3 regions of the Cytobacillus sp. QJM3NY_8 genome follow, and region 2 is predicted to be linked to each of the others. Evidence: a T-box and tRNA genes for the amino acid it is inferred to sense, from the RefSeq annotation. Region 2 holds a T-box; the other regions hold tRNA genes.
The links. A T-box is a leader RNA that pairs with one kind of tRNA and senses whether it is charged. The one in region 2 lies ahead of serS (serine--tRNA ligase), so its partner is inferred to be a tRNA-Ser.

Region 1: it has a tRNA-Ser gene. The T-box ahead of serS (serine--tRNA ligase) is inferred to sense a tRNA for this amino acid. The anticodon was not compared.
Region 3: it has a tRNA-Ser gene. The T-box ahead of serS (serine--tRNA ligase) is inferred to sense a tRNA for this amino acid. The anticodon was not compared.

The regions. Positions count from the first base shown of each region.
Region 1 is NZ_CM149681.1:261,983-268,048, forward strand. Features, by position in the region: gene AC0VZ9_RS01430 (Tex family protein) at 1-329, shown strand, start outside; gene cmpA (cortex morphogenetic protein CmpA) at 486-599, opposite strand; gene AC0VZ9_RS01440 (SprT family protein) at 736-1,197, shown strand; tRNA gene AC0VZ9_RS01445 (tRNA-Asn) at 1,362-1,436, shown strand; tRNA gene AC0VZ9_RS01450 (tRNA-Ser) at 1,442-1,532, shown strand; tRNA gene AC0VZ9_RS01455 (tRNA-Glu) at 1,548-1,619, shown strand; tRNA gene AC0VZ9_RS01460 (tRNA-Asp) at 1,651-1,726, shown strand; tRNA gene AC0VZ9_RS01465 (tRNA-Gln) at 1,735-1,809, shown strand; tRNA gene AC0VZ9_RS01470 (tRNA-Lys) at 1,818-1,893, shown strand; tRNA gene AC0VZ9_RS01475 (tRNA-Leu) at 1,909-1,993, shown strand; tRNA gene AC0VZ9_RS01480 (tRNA-Leu) at 2,053-2,138, shown strand; tRNA gene AC0VZ9_RS01485 (tRNA-Arg) at 2,199-2,275, shown strand; tRNA gene AC0VZ9_RS01490 (tRNA-Pro) at 2,281-2,357, shown strand; tRNA gene AC0VZ9_RS01495 (tRNA-Gly) at 2,381-2,454, shown strand; rRNA gene AC0VZ9_RS01500 (16S ribosomal RNA) at 2,553-4,102, shown strand; rRNA gene AC0VZ9_RS01505 (23S ribosomal RNA) at 4,405-6,066, shown strand, end outside.
Region 2 is NZ_CM149681.1:19,930-25,995, forward strand. Features, by position in the region: gene AC0VZ9_RS00080 (D-alanyl-D-alanine carboxypeptidase family protein) at 1-925, shown strand, start outside; gene pdxS (pyridoxal 5'-phosphate synthase lyase subunit PdxS) at 1,087-1,968, shown strand; gene pdxT (pyridoxal 5'-phosphate synthase glutaminase subunit PdxT) at 1,981-2,568, shown strand; T-box leader at 2,630-2,854, shown strand; gene serS (serine--tRNA ligase) at 2,907-4,184, shown strand; tRNA gene AC0VZ9_RS00100 (tRNA-Ser) at 4,274-4,366, shown strand; gene AC0VZ9_RS00105 (deoxynucleoside kinase) at 4,578-5,246, opposite strand; gene AC0VZ9_RS00110 (deoxynucleoside kinase) at 5,243-5,884, opposite strand.
Region 3 is NZ_CM149681.1:4,471,128-4,477,193, forward strand. Features, by position in the region: gene glgB (1,4-alpha-glucan branching enzyme) at 1-1,259, opposite strand, end outside; gene AC0VZ9_RS22860 (hypothetical protein) at 1,483-1,680, shown strand; tRNA gene AC0VZ9_RS22865 (tRNA-Glu) at 1,768-1,839, opposite strand; tRNA gene AC0VZ9_RS22870 (tRNA-Ser) at 1,844-1,934, opposite strand; tRNA gene AC0VZ9_RS22875 (tRNA-Asn) at 1,940-2,014, opposite strand; tRNA gene AC0VZ9_RS22880 (tRNA-Ile) at 2,029-2,105, opposite strand; tRNA gene AC0VZ9_RS22885 (tRNA-Gly) at 2,110-2,183, opposite strand; tRNA gene AC0VZ9_RS22890 (tRNA-Phe) at 2,198-2,273, opposite strand; tRNA gene AC0VZ9_RS22895 (tRNA-Asp) at 2,299-2,375, opposite strand; tRNA gene AC0VZ9_RS22900 (tRNA-Met) at 2,379-2,452, opposite strand; tRNA gene AC0VZ9_RS22905 (tRNA-Ser) at 2,471-2,563, opposite strand; tRNA gene AC0VZ9_RS22910 (tRNA-Ile) at 2,577-2,653, opposite strand; tRNA gene AC0VZ9_RS22915 (tRNA-Met) at 2,671-2,747, opposite strand; tRNA gene AC0VZ9_RS22920 (tRNA-Ala) at 2,766-2,841, opposite strand; tRNA gene AC0VZ9_RS22925 (tRNA-Pro) at 2,851-2,927, opposite strand; tRNA gene AC0VZ9_RS22930 (tRNA-Arg) at 2,935-3,011, opposite strand; tRNA gene AC0VZ9_RS22935 (tRNA-Leu) at 3,027-3,115, opposite strand; tRNA gene AC0VZ9_RS22940 (tRNA-Gly) at 3,122-3,196, opposite strand; tRNA gene AC0VZ9_RS22945 (tRNA-Leu) at 3,205-3,289, opposite strand; tRNA gene AC0VZ9_RS22950 (tRNA-Lys) at 3,305-3,380, opposite strand; tRNA gene AC0VZ9_RS22955 (tRNA-Thr) at 3,524-3,599, opposite strand; tRNA gene AC0VZ9_RS22960 (tRNA-Val) at 3,620-3,695, opposite strand; rRNA gene rrf (5S ribosomal RNA) at 3,705-3,821, opposite strand; rRNA gene AC0VZ9_RS22970 (23S ribosomal RNA) at 4,074-6,066, opposite strand, start outside.

The DNA of each region.
Region 1 (6,066 bases), 240 kb from region 2:
GAGATATTATTGATGCCTTAATGAGACCTGAAAGGGATCCGCGTGATGAGCTGCCAAAGCCGCTCCTAAAGAAAGAAGTCCTGAAACTTGAGGATCTGCAGGAAGGGATGGAGCTTCAAGGGACAGTGAGAAATGTTGTCGACTTTGGTGCATTCGTTGATATCGGAGTCAAACAGGATGGCCTTGTTCATATATCCAAACTTAGCCGCCAATTTGTCAAACATCCGCTGGATGTCGTGTCCGTTGGGGATGTAGTAACAGTCTGGGTTGATTCTGTTGATAAGCACAAGGGAAGAGTCGCCTTAACTATGCTTGACCAAACTAATTAACATTCCTTTGTTTTGCTGGCTTAAATGGCTTGTTCTTCGAGTCATAAGCCAAATCACGCCGGAAATCAATATTTCTAGCGTGATTTGGCCTATGCTTGTGAGGTTTTCAAAGGGCTGTAGCTGCTTTTAGCTGGTATATCTCAGGCTCGCCATATTTTATGAGCAGTGTTTCTTTCTATAGAAAAACCAGCACTGATTCAGCAGCTTGATCTGATACCGGTCCTTTTCATAAAAAGCACGCTGGATTTGGTTTTGAAACCATACAGGCATCTGATTTACCTCCCGTGTATTGGAATCTGATAATCGCTCCCTAGGGCAGCAAAGCGAGTTCAGAGCTATAATAGGTATATATAATGTATGCTATAATAGGTTGTCATGTTTATGATAAGAGAGGAAAAACATTGTTATGAATGACCAGGAGCTTCAGACACTTGTTGAAAAGATATCCTTAGAAAGTTTCGGCAAGCCCTTTCGCCATCAGGCTTATTTTAATTCACGCCTCAGGTCGACTGGCGGAAGATATATGCTGAGTTCACATCATGTTGAAATAAACAAAAAGTATTATGAGCAGCTTGGGGTCGGAGAATTAGAAGGTATTATTAAGCACGAGCTTTGTCATTATCATTTGCATTTAGAAGGAAAAGGATATAAACATCGTGATCAGGATTTCAGAATGCTAATGAAAAAAGTGGGAGCACCTCGATTTTGTTCGGCCTTGCCTGATTATCCAAAAACAAATAGATCTGCTAAGATTCTTGTTTATATGTGTAAGGAATGCGGTCAAACTTATCAAAGAAAAAGAATGGTTGATACGAGGAAATATGTTTGCGGTAAATGCAAGGGGAAATTAGTTTTAAAAAAGAATTGACATTAGATTAAGTACACTTTATATTTAATAATTGTCGCAGGACAAAATAGGATAAACGGCTAATAAATTCTTCTAAAAACAAGCTTGACTTTTATAGCCTCCGTCCTTATAATATGAAGAGTCGATAAGATGTTAACTGTTTTATCGATAAAGTTCATTATTATTCCGCAGTAGCTCAGTGGTAGAGCATTCGGCTGTTAACCGAACGGTCGCAGGTTCGAATCCTGCCTGCGGAGCCATATTTGGGGAAGTACTCAAGTGGCTGAAGAGGCGCCCCTGCTAAGGGTGTAGGTCGCGTAAGCGGCGCGAGGGTTCAAATCCCTCCTTCTCCGCCAGAAAATTCTCACAATGGCCCGTTGGTCAAGCGGTTAAGACACCGCCCTTTCACGGCGGTAACACGGGTTCGAATCCCGTACGGGTCACTTTTTTTGTTTCCGACGGTTTTATGTGGATGGTCCCGTGGTGTAGCGGTTAACATGCCTGCCTGTCACGCAGGAGATCGCGGGTTCGATTCCCGTCGGGACCGCCATTTGTTATTGGGCTATAGCCAAGCGGTAAGGCACCGGACTTTGACTCCGTCACTCGCAGGTTCGAATCCTGCTAGCCCAGCCATTTTTGATGAGCCATTAGCTCAGTCGGTAGAGCATCTGACTTTTAATCAGAGGGTCGAAGGTTCGAGTCCTTCATGGCTCACCATTTTAATTTCATATTGCGGGTGTGGCGGAATTGGCAGACGCACCAGACTTAGGATCTGGCGCCGCAAGGCGTGGGGGTTCGACTCCCTTCACCCGCACCATTAATTACCATTGAGATAAGTGCTACGTTTTGGTATGATGTTACTTGTCGCTTCATTAAGCGGTCGTGGCGGAATGGCAGACGCGCTAGGTTGAGGGCCTAGTGGGGGCAACCCCGTGGAGGTTCAAGTCCTCTCGGCCGCACCAAAAAAAGTTGTTGACTTTTGAAATCTAGGTTGATATAATATAAGAGTTGCTTTAAAAGATGCGCCCGTAGCTCAATTGGATAGAGCGTTTGACTACGGATCAAAAGGTTAGGGGTTCGACTCCTCTCGGGCGCGCCATATTACGGGGAGTAGCTCAGCTTGGTAGAGCACTTGGTTTGGGACCAAGGGGTCGCAGGTTCGAATCCTGTCTTCCCGACCATTCGGGAAACAATAATTTTATATGCGGGTGTAGTTTAGTGGTAAAACCTCAGCCTTCCAAGCTGATGATGAGGGTTCGATTCCCTTCACCCGCTCCAAACTTTCTGATTGATCTTTGAAAACTGAACGAACAAAAACGTCAACGTTAATTCTTTAGTCTTTTTTGAAAAGACAACTTATGAGCTTAATCAACTCTTATATGGAGAGTTTGATCCTGGCTCAGGACGAACGCTGGCGGCGTGCCTAATACATGCAAGTCGAGCGGACAGATGGGAGCTTGCTCCCTGAAGTCAGCGGCGGACGGGTGAGTAACACGTGGGCAACCTGCCTGTAAGACTGGGATAACTCCGGGAAACCGGGGCTAATACCGGATAATTCTTTCCCTCACATGAAGGAAAGCTGAAAGATGGTTTCGGCTATCACTTACAGATGGGCCCGCGGCGCATTAGCTAGTTGGTGAGGTAACGGCTCACCAAGGCAACGATGCGTAGCCGACCTGAGAGGGTGATCGGCCACACTGGGACTGAGACACGGCCCAGACTCCTACGGGAGGCAGCAGTAGGGAATCTTCCGCAATGGACGAAAGTCTGACGGAGCAACGCCGCGTGAGTGATGAAGGTTTTCGGATCGTAAAACTCTGTTGTTAGGGAAGAATAAGTACCGGAGTAACTGCCGGTACCTTGACGGTACCTAACCAGAAAGCCACGGCTAACTACGTGCCAGCAGCCGCGGTAATACGTAGGTGGCAAGCGTTGTCCGGAATTATTGGGCGTAAAGCGCGCGCAGGCGGTTCCTTAAGTCTGATGTGAAAGCCCCCGGCTCAACCGGGGAGGGTCATTGGAAACTGGGGAACTTGAGTGCAGAAGAGAAGAGTGGAATTCCACGTGTAGCGGTGAAATGCGTAGAGATGTGGAGGAACACCAGTGGCGAAGGCGACTCTTTGGTCTGTAACTGACGCTGAGGCGCGAAAGCGTGGGGAGCAAACAGGATTAGATACCCTGGTAGTCCACGCCGTAAACGATGAGTGCTAAGTGTTAGAGGGTTTCCGCCCTTTAGTGCTGCAGCAAACGCATTAAGCACTCCGCCTGGGGAGTACGGCCGCAAGGCTGAAACTCAAAGGAATTGACGGGGGCCCGCACAAGCGGTGGAGCATGTGGTTTAATTCGAAGCAACGCGAAGAACCTTACCAGGTCTTGACATCTCCTGACAACCCTAGAGATAGGGCGTTCCCCTTCGGGGGACAGGATGACAGGTGGTGCATGGTTGTCGTCAGCTCGTGTCGTGAGATGTTGGGTTAAGTCCCGCAACGAGCGCAACCCTTGATCTTAGTTGCCAGCATTCAGTTGGGCACTCTAAGGTGACTGCCGGTGACAAACCGGAGGAAGGTGGGGATGACGTCAAATCATCATGCCCCTTATGACCTGGGCTACACACGTGCTACAATGGATGGTACAAAGGGCTGCGAGACCGCGAGGTTAAGCGAATCCCATAAAACCATTCTCAGTTCGGATTGCAGGCTGCAACTCGCCTGCATGAAGCCGGAATCGCTAGTAATCGCGGATCAGCATGCCGCGGTGAATACGTTCCCGGGCCTTGTACACACCGCCCGTCACACCACGAGAGTTTGTAACACCCGAAGTCGGTGGGGTAACCTTTTGGAGCCAGCCGCCTAAGGTGGGACAGATGATTGGGGTGAAGTCGTAACAAGGTAGCCGTATCGGAAGGTGCGGCTGGATCACCTCCTTTCTAAGGATATTTACATGAAACGTGACGCGTTTTGTTCGTTCAGTTTTGAGAGTTCAATCTCTCAATGAAAGATTCGTTCTTTGAAAACTAGATAATGATAATGAAGAAGCAATAACCGAGTAATCGCCATCTTAGTTTTTTTCTCTTATTTTGAAAATAAGTAAGAGCACAAACCATGAGGACGATGAGCGGCAAGGAGATCAAGGAAGCGACCGAGTGAGCACCGGAGCGTACTTCAGTAACGTGAGGAGCGGAGCGAGAGAGCTGACGCAGAGATCCGCAGTCGATCAGCGGCCGAAGTAGGTTAAGTTAGAAAGGGCGCACGGTGAATGCCTTGGCACTAGGAGCCGATGAAGGACGGTACTAACACCGATATGCTTCGGGGAGCTGTAAGTAAGCTTTGATCCGGAGATTTCCGAATGGGGAAACCCCCTATCCGTAATGGGATAGGATCTTTACCTGAATACATAGGGTATAGAAGGCAGACCCGGGGAACTGAAACATCTAAGTACCCGGAGGAAGAGAAAGCAAACGCGATTCCCTGAGTAGCGGCGAGCGAAACGGGATTAGCCCAAACCAAGAGGCTTGCCTCTTGGGGTTGTAGGACACTCTACACGGAGTTACAAAGGAACGAGGTAAATGAACAGGTCTGGAAAGGCCGGCCAGAGAAGGTAAAAGCCCTGTAGTTGAAACTTCGTTCCCTCCAGAGTGGATCCTGAGTACGGCGGGACACGAGAAATCCCGTCGGAAGCAGGGAGGACCATCTCCCAAGGCTAAATACTACCTAGTGACCGATAGTGAACCAGTACCGTGAGGGAAAGGTGAAAAGCACCCCGGAAGGGGAGTGAAAGAGATCCTGAAACCGTGTGCCTACAAGTAGTTAGAGCCCGTTAATGGGTGATAGCGTGCCTTTTGTAGAATGAACCGGCGAGTTACGATTACATGCGAGGTTAAGTTGATGAGACGGAGCCGCAGCGAAAGCGAGTCTGAATAGGGCGAATGAGTATGTGGTCGTAGACCCGAAACCAGGTGATCTACCCATGTCCAGGGTGAAGTCCAGGTAACACTGGATGGAGGCCCGAACCCACGCACGTTGAAAAGTGCGGGGATGAGGTGTGGGTAGCGGAGAAATTCCAATCGAACTTGGAGATAGCTGGTTCTCTCCGAAATAGCTTTAGGGCTAGCCTCATGTAGTAAGAGTCTTGGAGGTAGAGCACTGTTTGGACTAGGGGCCCCCATCGGGTTACCGAATTCAGACAAACTCCGAATGCCAAAGACTTATCCATGGGAGTCAGACTGCGAGTGATAAGATCCGTAGTCAAGAGGGAAACAGCCCAGACCACCAGCTAAGGTCCCAAAGTATACGTTAAGTGGAAAAGGATGTGGAGTTGCTTAGACAACCAGGATGTTGGCTTAGAAGCAGCCACCATTTAAAGAGTGCGTAATAGCTCACTGGTCGAGTGACTCCGCGCCGAAAATGTACCGGGGCTAAACGTATCACCGAAGCTGTGGATTGACATCTTACGATGTCAGTGGTAGGAGAGCGTTCTAAGGGCGTTGAAGCCAGACCGCAAGGACTGGTGGAGCGCTTAGAAGTGAGAATGCCGGTATGAGTAGCGAAAGATGGGTGAGAATCCCATCCACCGAATGCCTAAGGTTTCCTGAGGAAGGCTCGTCCGCTCAGGGTTAGTCGGGACCTAAGCCGAGGCTGAAAAGCGTAGGCGATGGACAACAGGTTGATATTCCTGTACCACCTCTTTACCGTTTGAGCAATGGGGGGACGCAGGAGGATAGGGTAAGCGCGCTGCTGGATTAGCGCGTCCAAGCAGTTAGGCCGGTAACGAGGCAAATCCCGTTACCACACAGGCTGAGCTGTGACGGCGAGGGAAATTTAGTACCGAAGTTCCTGATTCCACACTGCCAAGAAAAGCCTCTAGCGAGGGAAAAGGTGCCCGTACCGCAAA
Region 2 (6,066 bases):
TTCTGAGACAAACTTTGTTAAAATGATGAACGAAAAAGCTGCAGAGCTTGGATTAAAGGATTATAAATTTGTCAATTCCAGCGGTTTAAACAACCGTGATTTAAAGGGATCTCCTCCTGCAGGAGGCCCTGAAGAAGAAAACGTGATGTCAGCAAAAGATACAGCGATGCTGGCCAAGGAATTGATTAACCGATTCCCTGAAGTATTGGAAACAGCAAGTACCCCTAGAAAGACGTTCAGAGAGGGTACAGATGATGAAATTAAAATGGAAAACTGGAACTGGATGCTTCCAGAGCTAGTATATGGCTATGAAGGTGCAGATGGCCTTAAAACAGGTACGACTGACTTTGCCGGATACTGCTTTACCGGTACAGCCATGAGAGATGGCAACCGCTACATCAGTGTTGTCATGAACGCTAAAGGTGCGAATGGTCAGGCTACTTACAAATCCAGATTCGATGAAACAAAAAAAATGTTCGACTTTGGTTTCAGCAACTTCACGAAAGAAGAAATCGTTCCTGCCAACTATCAGGTGAAAGGCCAGAAAACAGTGCCTGTTACAAAAGGCAAAGAGGACAAAGTAAAGATTTCTTCTAAAGATGCAATCGAAATGGTTGTAAGAAACGGGGAAAAAGAAAACTATAAGCCTGTTCTTGTTCTTGATAAAGAGAAATTAAATGAAAACGGCGAATTGACAGCTCCTATTAAAAAAGGAGAAAAAATCGGCTATCTAACGATTGAATCGAAAGAGGACGGGAAGATTGAGTTCTTGTCCGATAAAGGCAAAGGCAATATTCAAGTGGATGTCGTAGCCGCTGAAAGTGTTGAAAAAGCAAACTGGTTCGTGCTGACTATGCGCAGCATCGGAGGTTTCTTCGGGGATGTTTGGGGAAGTGTTTCCTCAACTGTAAAAGGTTGGTTTTAAGAAAAAGGGCTTTCCTGTCTTGACAGGAGCCCTTTTTCATTGCATATTTTCAATAGGGAAAATTCCTAGTAAAATAATCTATTTTCCTTTTTTTGAAAAATGATTTTTATCATAATATTTAACCCATCCAAAGCAGATGGTATTTACGAAGGGGGATAAACATGAAGACAGGTACAGATCGTGTTAAACGGGGAATGGCAGAAATGCAAAAAGGCGGCGTTATTATGGACGTTGTTAACGCCGAGCAGGCAAAAATCGCAGAAGAAGCTGGTGCAGTAGCAGTTATGGCACTTGAACGCGTTCCTTCTGATATCCGTGCAGCCGGCGGTGTGGCACGCATGGCAGATCCGCGTATTATGGAAGAAGTAATGGGTGCAGTTTCAATCCCGGTAATGGCAAAAGCGCGTATCGGCCATATTGTAGAAGCTCGTCTGCTTGAAGCGATGGGTGTCGATTACATAGATGAGAGTGAAGTTTTAACTCCTGCTGATGAAGAATACCATCTTAATAAAAGAGACTACACAGTTCCATTCGTTTGCGGATGCCGTGACTTAGGCGAAGCAGCACGCCGTATTGGTGAAGGTGCTTCCATGCTTCGCACAAAGGGTGAGCCTGGAACTGGAAACATCGTTGAAGCTGTCCGCCATATCCGCAAGGTGAATGCACAGGTGCGCAAGGTTGTCGGCATGAACGAAGATGAATTAATGACAGAAGCTAAGCTTCTGGGAGCGCCATATGAGCTTCTTTTGGAAATCAAGAGCCTTGGACGCCTTCCAGTCGTAAACTTCGCAGCAGGCGGCGTTGCAACACCTGCAGATGCAGCTCTAATGATGGAGCTTGGTGCTGATGGAGTGTTCGTAGGATCAGGCATCTTCAAATCTGAAAACCCTGCGAAATTTGCACGTGCCATTGTGGAAGCAACTACACATTACCAGGACTACAAATTAATTGCTGAACTTTCAAAAGAACTAGGCACACCGATGAAGGGAATTGAAATTTCTTCATTGGCTCCTGAAGCTCGTATGCAGGAGCGCGGCTGGTAAGGAGAATTGAACATGATAAAGGTTGGAGTATTAGGGCTGCAGGGCGCGGTCAGAGAGCATGTTCTTTCTGTAGAAGCATCCGGCGCCGAAGCTGTAGTCATCAAACGCAAAGAGCAGCTTGACGAGGTAGACGGGCTTATCTTGCCTGGCGGCGAAAGCACGACCATGAGACGCTTGATTGATAAATATGATTTTATGGACAGCCTTAAGGAGTTTGCGCAATCAGGAAAGCCGATGTTCGGGACATGTGCAGGCTTAATTCTTCTTGCGAATAATATCATTGGCTATGATGAACCGCATATCGGTGTGATGGACGTCCAGGTGGAAAGAAATTCATTTGGCCGCCAGCGCGAAAGCTTCGAGGCGGATGTTGATATTGCCGGAGTGGCAGAAGATTTTGCAGCTGTATTCATTCGTGCACCGCATATTGTGGAGGCTGGAGAGAATGTTGAAATCCTGGCCAAGCACAATGGCCGGATTGTGGCGGCGCGCGAAGGCAGATTCCTCGGATGCTCATTCCATCCGGAACTAACGGATGACCATCGCCTGACAGGCTATTTCGTTGAAATGATCAAAGAGTCCAAGCAATTAACAATTTGAATATTTTGGTTGCAAATGGAACATAATTGTAGTACATTATGAATTACAAAATTCTTATAGCTGAAAAGCAATGAGAGGAACTAGTAACAGGACTTTGTTCTAAAAGAGAGCCGGTGGCTGGTGGAAACCGGTGAATAAACCCTGTGAATCCATCCTCGAGCAAAGCATGGAACACCCGGTACTACTCGGGAAAAGTAAATGCTTTCGGTTAAAACCGTTATGGATTTAAGGTGGAAAGCTCATGCTTTCAACTAGGGTGGCAACGCGGGTAACTCTCGTCCCTTTTTTGGGGACGGGAGTTTTTTGTGTTTTAAACTATTTTCAGGAGGTACTAAAAAATGCTGGACATTAAGTTTTTAAGAGCCAATTTTGAAGAAGTGAAAAACAAGCTTCAGCACCGTGGCGAAGATTTAACCGATCTTGGAAAATTCGAAGATCTGGATGTAAAAAGACGTGAGCTAATTGTAGAAGCAGAACAGCTGAAGAGCAAAAGAAATGAAGTATCCCAGCAGGTGGCTGCCTTAAAGCGCGAAAAGCAGGATGCAGACCATTTAATCGCTGAAATGAGAGAAGTCGGCGATAAAATCAAGGCATTGGATGAGGAGCTCCGTACAGTCGAGGAAGAATTGGACCAATTGCTGCTGAGCATTCCGAACATTCCGCATGAAAGTGTGCCTGTCGGCGAAACAGAAGATGATAATGTGGAAATCCGCAAATGGGGAGAAGTCCGTGAATTTGATTTCGAGCCAAAGCCGCACTGGGATGTTGCGACAGATCTTGATCTCCTTGATTTCGAACGTGCGAGCAAAGTAACAGGCAGCCGCTTTGTATTCTACAAAGGCCTTGGTGCCCGCCTTGAGCGAGCCTTATTCAACTTCATGCTTGATTTGCACACAGACGAGCATGGCTATAAGGAGGTTCTTCCTCCGTACATGGTTAACCGTGCAAGCATGACAGGAACAGGACAGCTTCCGAAATTCGAGGAAGATGCATTCCTAATTGAAAGCGAAGATTATTTTCTGATTCCAACCGCTGAGGTGCCTGTCACCAATATGCATAGGGAAGAGATTCTGAATGCAGACGAGCTTCCGATAAACTATGCGGCATTTAGTGCATGCTTCCGTTCTGAAGCGGGTTCTGCCGGCCGTGACACTCGCGGGCTTATCCGCCAGCACCAGTTTAACAAAGTCGAGCTTGTGAAATTTGTTAAGCCAGAAGAGTCTTATGAGGAACTTGAAAAGCTGACAGGACACGCGGAAAAAGTCCTTCAGATGCTTGGCCTTCCATACCGTGTGATGAGCATGTGTACGGGCGATCTTGGATTCACAGCTGCGAAGAAATACGATATCGAAGTTTGGATTCCAAGCTATAACACGTATAGAGAAATATCTTCTTGCAGTAACTTTGAAGGATTCCAGGCAAGACGTGCAAATATCCGCTTCCGCCGCGAGGCAAAAGGCAAGCCGGAGCATGTGCACACACTGAATGGATCTGGCCTTGCGATCGGCCGCACGGTGGCAGCTATTCTAGAAAATTATCAGCAGGCTGACGGAAGTGTCATCATTCCGGAGGTATTGCGTCCGTATATGGGCAATCGCGAAGTTATAAAGCCTTAATTGAAGAGCGGGTTTTGATCCGCTCTTTTTTTTATAAAAATAATGTTGACATGCCTATTTAGAAATGATATAGTATTTCTTGTCGATGCGGAGGAATACCCAAGTCTGGCTGAAGGGATCGGTCTTGAAAACCGACAGGCGGGTCAAACCGCGCAGGGGTTCGAATCCCCTTTCCTCCTCCATTTTAATTGACATCTAACACGCGCATAAAAATTGGAGATACATAAAACCGCTGATGATCAGCGGTTTTTTTGTTATATAATTTCATTCTGTTGAAATTGACAGATAAAAATATTTTTTGGAGGACCGGGGAAAGAATTTCGTCAGCGATTCTCATTTCTGCTAAGTACTCGGGGCCATTAATCAAACAGCAAAAAACCGCCTAAATGGCGGTTATTTTTTTAATAATTGAGTTTGTCTTAAAAAGTAAGAAATGCGCTCTACAATCGGCTCAATGGATTGCTCATTCTGAATGATGTCATAGTCATTGATATTCAGGCGCAGGACCGGGCATGCGTTAAAGCTGTTAATCCAATTTTCATAGCGCTGGTGCATTTCTTCCCAGTAGGAAATAGGTGTCTGCTGCTCCATCGGACGGCCGCGCTCCTGGATGCGGGAAAGAATATCATCAAGGGATCCTTCCAGATAAATAAGCAAATCAGGGTGCGGGAAATAAGGTGTCATCACCATCGCATCAAATAAGCTGGTGTAAGTTTCGTAATCTACCTTTGACATGGTGCCTTTTTCATAATGCATTCTCGCAAATATGCCGGTGTCTTCATAAATGGATCGGTCCTGAACAAAGCCGCCGCCATATTCGAAGATGCGCTTCTGGTCCTTGAACCGTTCCGCCAGGAAGTATACCTGCAGGTGGAAGCTCCAGCGGTTGAAATCTGCATAGAATTTATCCAGGTAAGGGTTCGTATCAACCTTTTCGAAAGAGGTTCGGAACCCCAGTGCGTCCGCAAGCGCATTGGTCATCGTTGATTTTCCGACTCCGACGGTTCCGGCAATCGTGATCACTGCGTTCGAAGGAATCTCGTATTTTTGCCTTAGATTCATAAGTGTATGCTCCTCTTTTTTAATGATGTCGACAATGTATCGAATATATGCATTAAGTCTGATTCATTTTTCACAAAATCCAGCTGATCTCCATTGAAACGGATCACTGGAATATCCGGGTGCTGCCTCTCGAACTCATTCATAGCCGTTTCATAATCAAGGGATAATTGCTCGAGATATAATGGACTGATATTCTTTTCAATTTCACGGCCCCGCAGCTCGATTCGATCGAGCAGTGTTTCAAGGCTTGCATTGAGATAGATAATGACATTCGGCTTTGGCATATCACCTGTCAGAATGTCATAGATCTTCAAATACTTCTGATACTCATTCTGATTTAATGTGCGCTGGGCAAAAATAAGATTCTTGAAAATATGATAATCAGCCACAACAGGCTTTTTTTGAGCAAGGTAGTGATTGTTGATATCAACCAGCTGTTTGTAGCGGTTGCAGAGGAAAAACATTTCAGTCTGAAAGCTCCATTCCTCAATGTTTTCATAGAATTTACCCAAAAAAGGATTTTCATCAACAATTTCTTTTAAGAGTGCATACTGAAATTTTTCAGAAATCGCTTTAGCGAGAGATGTTTTCCCAACGCCAATCGGCCCCTCTACTGTAATAAAAGGTATTCCCCCCATATTGATCGCCCTCCTGCATTGCTTATTTATCTATAGAAACCATTTATAGGTACGTTCCAAAATGACACAAAGCTTATTTTATCACAGTATGGAGTGGATGGGATATGGAATTTAAGCTGGAAATAAGAAAATAAGAGCATATAGTCTGAAAAATAAAAAAGCTGCCTGTAAGCGGCAGCTGC
Region 3 (6,066 bases), 840 kb from region 2:
GAAAAAGGCAATATGAAGTTTTCCGTAAAAGCATACAAAAGCGAAAAAGTCATCTTTCCATGAACATCAGATCGCCTCTCAGGTGCTGTTTCCATATATGTAAGAACGTCATTCATCCAGCCCATATTCCACTTGTAATGAAAACCCAGCCCTCCATAATGGACTGGTGCAGTCACTTGCGGCCAGTCTGTTGAATCCTCTGCCATCATGAGAAAGGAAGAATCATATTGCGAAACAACTTTATTTAAGTTTTGCAGAAAACGGGTGCCGAATGGATTTTCTGTCTTTCCATCCCGGTTAGGCCAATAGATAATATTAGCCACCGCATCAACCCGAAAGCCATCAATATGATATTTTTCCATCCAAAAAACAGCGTTGGAAATAAGAAAGCTTTGAACTTCATTTTTGCTCAGGTCAAAATTAGCTGTCCCCCATACTCGGTTCTCTCTGTCGCCTTCTGTTTCATACTCATACAAATACGATCCATCAAACTGGTAAAGGCCGTGGGCATCTTTGCAGAAGTGTCCCGGTACCCAGTCCAGAATGACCCCAACACCCTGCTGATGGCACTGATCAACAAAATACATAAAATCATGCGGGCTGCCGTAACGGCTTGTAACAGAGTAATAACCTGTTCCCTGATAGCCCCAGGAAGCGTCGAGCGGATGCTCAATTAGAGGAAGCAATTCTATATGCGTAAACCCATGCTCCACCACATAAGGAATGAGTTCATCTGCAAGCTCCCTGTATGTAAACAGACTTCCAGACTCTTTTTGCTTCCACGAACCCAGATGAACTTCATAAATGACTGCAGGCTCCGTATAAATAGGCTTCATTTCTTTTTTTTGCATCCATTTGCTGTCATTCCACTGATATCCGTCAAGCGAATATACTATAGATGCTGTATTGGGCCTTACTTCTGAAAAAAAGCTATAAGGATCAGCCTTTAATACCACTTCCCCTTTCTTTGTTTCAATTTCATACTTATACAAGGCACCTTCCATGTTTCCATCCAGCTGAATAAACCAGACACCTTCATTATTCACTCTATGTAAGGTATAGCCTTCTCCATTCCAATCATTAAAATCACCGACTAATCTGATAATTTCAGCGTTCGGTGCCCATACGCAAAAACGGGTAATCACTTCTCCGCCATTTGAAACTACATGTGCACCAAATAACTGGTGACTCTCATAATATGTCCCTTCATGGAACAAATGCAGCTGGTAATCGGTTGGAACCAAAGTATCCACTACCATCCTTCTCCCCACCCAGTGTCGTTTCTTTTGACTTTCCTGTTATATTCGTGAGACGTGAGAAAAATCCTTGTAAAAGTTTTTTTAATTTTATGACAACAACATTCAAATCCCGTTAAAAACCGATAGCATTCTGCCCAATCTAACAGTCTTCGACATAATCTCCGGTAAACTTAGACAAAATAAAACAAAGTATGCAAGCAAAAAATGAAAGGAGAATAATATTTTGAGCAATAAAGAAGAGGAATTTTTATTAAACGAGGCATCAAAAGATGAAATAAGAATTCCGATATTTGAAGCACCGGATGGAAAGATTATGGCCACCGGGGATATGTTTAGAGGCCCCTATACGGGAATATCTTCTGAAATCGATTTGAATAATCCAGGCAATAAATTAAGCAAGGCAGAAGAGAGGTTTGATTAAAAAACAGAGAAGCAACTAACCGAGGGCAGGCTGGAACAGAAAAGACAACAAAAAAGCTGCCAACAAATTGTTGACAGCTTTTTTGTATGACCCCTACGGGATTCGAACCCGTGTTACCGCCGTGAAAGGGCGGTGTCTTAACCGCTTGACCAAGGGGCCAATATGGCGGAGAAGGAGGGATTTGAACCCTCGCGCCGGTTACCCGACCTACACCCTTAGCAGGGGCGCCTCTTCAGCCACTTGAGTACTTCCCCATATATGGCTCCGCAGGTAGGATTCGAACCTACGACCGTTCGGTTAACAGCCGAATGCTCTACCACTGAGCTACTGCGGAACAATAATATAAAATGGTGGGCCTAAATGGACTCGAACCATCGACCTCACGCTTATCAGGCGTGCGCTCTAACCAGCTGAGCTATAGGCCCATTTTGGAGCGGGTGAAGGGAATCGAACCCTCATCATCAGCTTGGAAGGCTGAGGTTTTACCACTAAACTACACCCGCATAAGGTTCTAAAATGGTGGCTCAGGACGGAATCGAACCGCCGACACAAGGATTTTCAGTCCTTTGCTCTACCGACTGAGCTACTGAGCCACATATTATTTATTTTTTGTAAAAATGGCGGTCCGGACGGGACTCGAACCCGCGACCTCCTGCGTGACAGGCAGGCATTCTAACCAACTGAACTACCGGACCAGATTGCGGGGGCAGGATTTGAACCTGCGACCTTCGGGTTATGAGCCCGACGAGCTACCGGACTGCTCCACCCCGCGATAATATTATTAAATATATGGAGGAGGAAAGGGGATTCGAACCCCTGCGCGGTTTGACCCGCCTGTCGGTTTTCAAGACCGATCCCTTCAGCCGGACTTGGGTATTCCTCCGTATAAATGAAAATGGTGGACCTTGTAGGACTCGAACCTACGACCGGACGGTTATGAGCCGTCTGCTCTAACCAGCTGAGCTAAAGGTCCAGCATCGATGAATTAAATGGTAGCGGCGGAGGGGATCGAACCCCCGACCTCACGGGTATGAACCGTACGCTCTAGCCAGCTGAGCTACACCGCCGAAGTGTTAAAATATTTATGGTGGAGCCTAGCGGGATCGAACCGCTGACCTCCTGCGTGCAAAGCAGGCGCTCTCCCAGCTGAGCTAAGGCCCCAATAATAAATGGTCGGGAAGACAGGATTCGAACCTGCGACCCCTTGGTCCCAAACCAAGTGCTCTACCAAGCTGAGCTACTCCCCGTATATAATGGCGCGCCCGAGAGGAGTCGAACCCCTAACCTTTTGATCCGTAGTCAAACGCTCTATCCAATTGAGCTACGGGCGCAATGTTAAATTCTACTGGTGCCGAGGACCGGAATCGAACCGGTACGGTAGTCACCTACCGCAGGATTTTAAGTCCTGTGCGTCTGCCAGTTCCGCCACCCCGGCAATAAATGGAGCGGAAGACGGGATTCGAACCCGCGACCCCCACCTTGGCAAGGTGATGTTCTACCACTGAACTACTTCCGCATAAAGAATGGTGCGGGTGAAGGGAGTCGAACCCCCACGCCTTGCGGCGCCAGATCCTAAGTCTGGTGCGTCTGCCAATTCCGCCACACCCGCAATATGAAATTAAAATGGTGAGCCATGAAGGACTCGAACCTTCGACCCTCTGATTAAAAGTCAGATGCTCTACCGACTGAGCTAATGGCTCATAATTTTATGAGACTACCTAAAGCCTGTTATGTGCAGTCAGATGTTCCAAAGCTAAACGCTTTGTCACAGATTGCTATTCGGATGTAGAAATTCACTGATGCTGCAATCTGCTCTACCGACTGAGCTAATGGCTCGTTGAAATGGTGCCGGCGAGAGGACTTGAACCCCCAACCTACTGATTACAAGTCAGTTGCTCTACCAATTGAGCTACACCGGCAGCTTGTACATTTAAATTAATGGTGGAGGATGACGGGATCGAACCGCCGACCCTCTGCTTGTAAGGCAGATGCTCTCCCAGCTGAGCTAATCCTCCATTATTAACGCCCGGCAACGTCCTACTCTCACAAGGGGACAGCCCCTAACTACCATCGGCGCTGAGAAGCTTAACTTCCGTGTTCGGTATGGGAACGGGTGTGACTTTCTCGCTATCGCCACCAGACTATTTTCCAAAGACAAGTTTTATTATACCGTCTTTTTAGGATTTTTCAAGAGAAAATTTCATATTTTTCATTCTCTCAAAACTAGATAATGCATGAAGAAGCATTTGCCGAGTATTCACCAATGACTTGTCTAGCTTCGGCTCCTAACTTCTCGGCCGTTTCGATCCGTCCCTCCAAATCCCAAAAACAGGATTTGAATGGCCGGCTCTCCAACGTCTCTCGAAGTTGAACAGTCGCCTCCACTTTTCGTTTTGGTTAAGTCCTCGATCGATTAGTATCAGTCAGCTCCACATGTCGCCACGCTTCCACCTCTGACCTATCAACCTGATCATCTTTCAGGGATCTTACTAGCTTGACGCTATGGGAAATCTCATCTCGAGGGGGGCTTCATGCTTAGATGCTTTCAGCACTTATCCCTTCCGCACATAGCTACCCAGCGATGCCTTTGGCAAGACAACTGGTACACCAGCGGTGCGTCCATCCCGGTCCTCTCGTACTAAGGACAGCTCCTCTCAAATTTCCTGCGCCCACGACGGATAGGGACCGAACTGTCTCACGACGTTCTGAACCCAGCTCGCGTACCGCTTTAATGGGCGAACAGCCCAACCCTTGGGACCGACTACAGCCCCAGGATGCGATGAGCCGACATCGAGGTGCCAAACCTCCCCGTCGATGTGGACTCTTGGGGGAGATAAGCCTGTTATCCCCGGGGTAGCTTTTATCCGTTGAGCGATGGCCCTTCCATGCGGAACCACCGGATCACTAAGCCCGACTTTCGTCCCTGCTCGACTTGTAGGTCTCGCAGTCAAGCTCCCTTGTGCCTTTACACTCTGCGAATGATTTCCAACCATTCTGAGGGAACCTTTGGGCGCCTCCGTTACTTTTTAGGAGGCGACCGCCCCAGTCAAACTGCCCACCTGACACTGTCTCCCGCCCCGATAAGGGGCGCGGGTTAGAATTTCAATACAGCCAGGGTAGTATCCCACCGACGCCTCCACCGAAGCTGGCGCTCCGGCTTCTCAGGCTCCTACCTATCCTGTACAAGCTGTACCAAAATTCAATATCAGGCTACAGTAAAGCTCCACGGGGTCTTTCCGTCCTGTCGCGGGTAACCTGCATCTTCACAGGTACTATAATTTCACCGAGTCTCTCGTTGAGACAGTGCCCAGATCGTTACGCCTTTCGTGCGGGTCGGAACTTACCCGACAAGGAATTTCGCTACCTTAGGACCGTTATAGTTACGGCCGCCGTTTACTGGGGCTTCGATTCAAAGCTTCGCTTGCGCTAACCTCTCCTCTTAACCTTCCAGCACCGGGCAGGCGTCAGCCCCTATACTTCGCCTTGCGGCTTCGCAGAGACCTGTGTTTTTGCTAAACAGTCGCCTGGGCCTATTCACTGCGGCTCATCAGGGCTATTCACCCTAATGAGCACCCCTTCTCCCGAAGTTACGGGGTCATTTTGCCGAGTTCCTTAACGAGAGTTCTCTCGCTCACCTTAGGATTCTCTCCTCGCCTACCTGTGTCGGTTTGCGGTACGGGCACCTTTTCCCTCGCTAGAGGCTTTTCTTGGCAGTGTGGAATCAGGAACTTCGGTACTAAATTTCCCTCGCCGTCACAGCTCAGCCTATGTGGTAACGGGATTTGCCTCGTTACCGGCCTAACTGCTTGGACACGCTAATCCAGCAGCGTGCTTACCCTATCCTCCTGCGTCCCCCCATTGCTCAAACGGTAAAGAGGTGGTACAGGAATATCAACCTGTTGTCCATCGCCTACGCTTTTCAGCCTCGGCTTAGGTCCCGACTAACCCTGAGCGGACGAGCCTTCCTCAGGAAACCTTAGGCATTCGGTGGATGGGATTCTCACCCATCTTTCGCTACTCATACCGGCATTCTCACTTCTAAGCGCTCCACGGGTCCTTGCGATCCCGCTTCAACGCCCTTAGAACGCTCTCCTACCACTGACATCGTAAGATGTCAATCCACAGCTTCGGTGATACGTTTAGCCCCGGTACATTTTCGGCGCGGAGTCACTCGACCAGTGAGCTATTACGCACTCTTTAAATGGTGGCTGCTTCTAAGCCAACATCCTGGTTGTCTAAGCAACTCCACATCCTTTTCCACTTAACGTATACTTTGGGACCTTAGCTGGTGGTCTGGGCTGTTTCCCTCTTGACTACGGATCTTATCACTCGCAGTCTGACTCCCATGGATAAGTCTTTGGCATTCGGAGTTTGTCTGAATTCGGT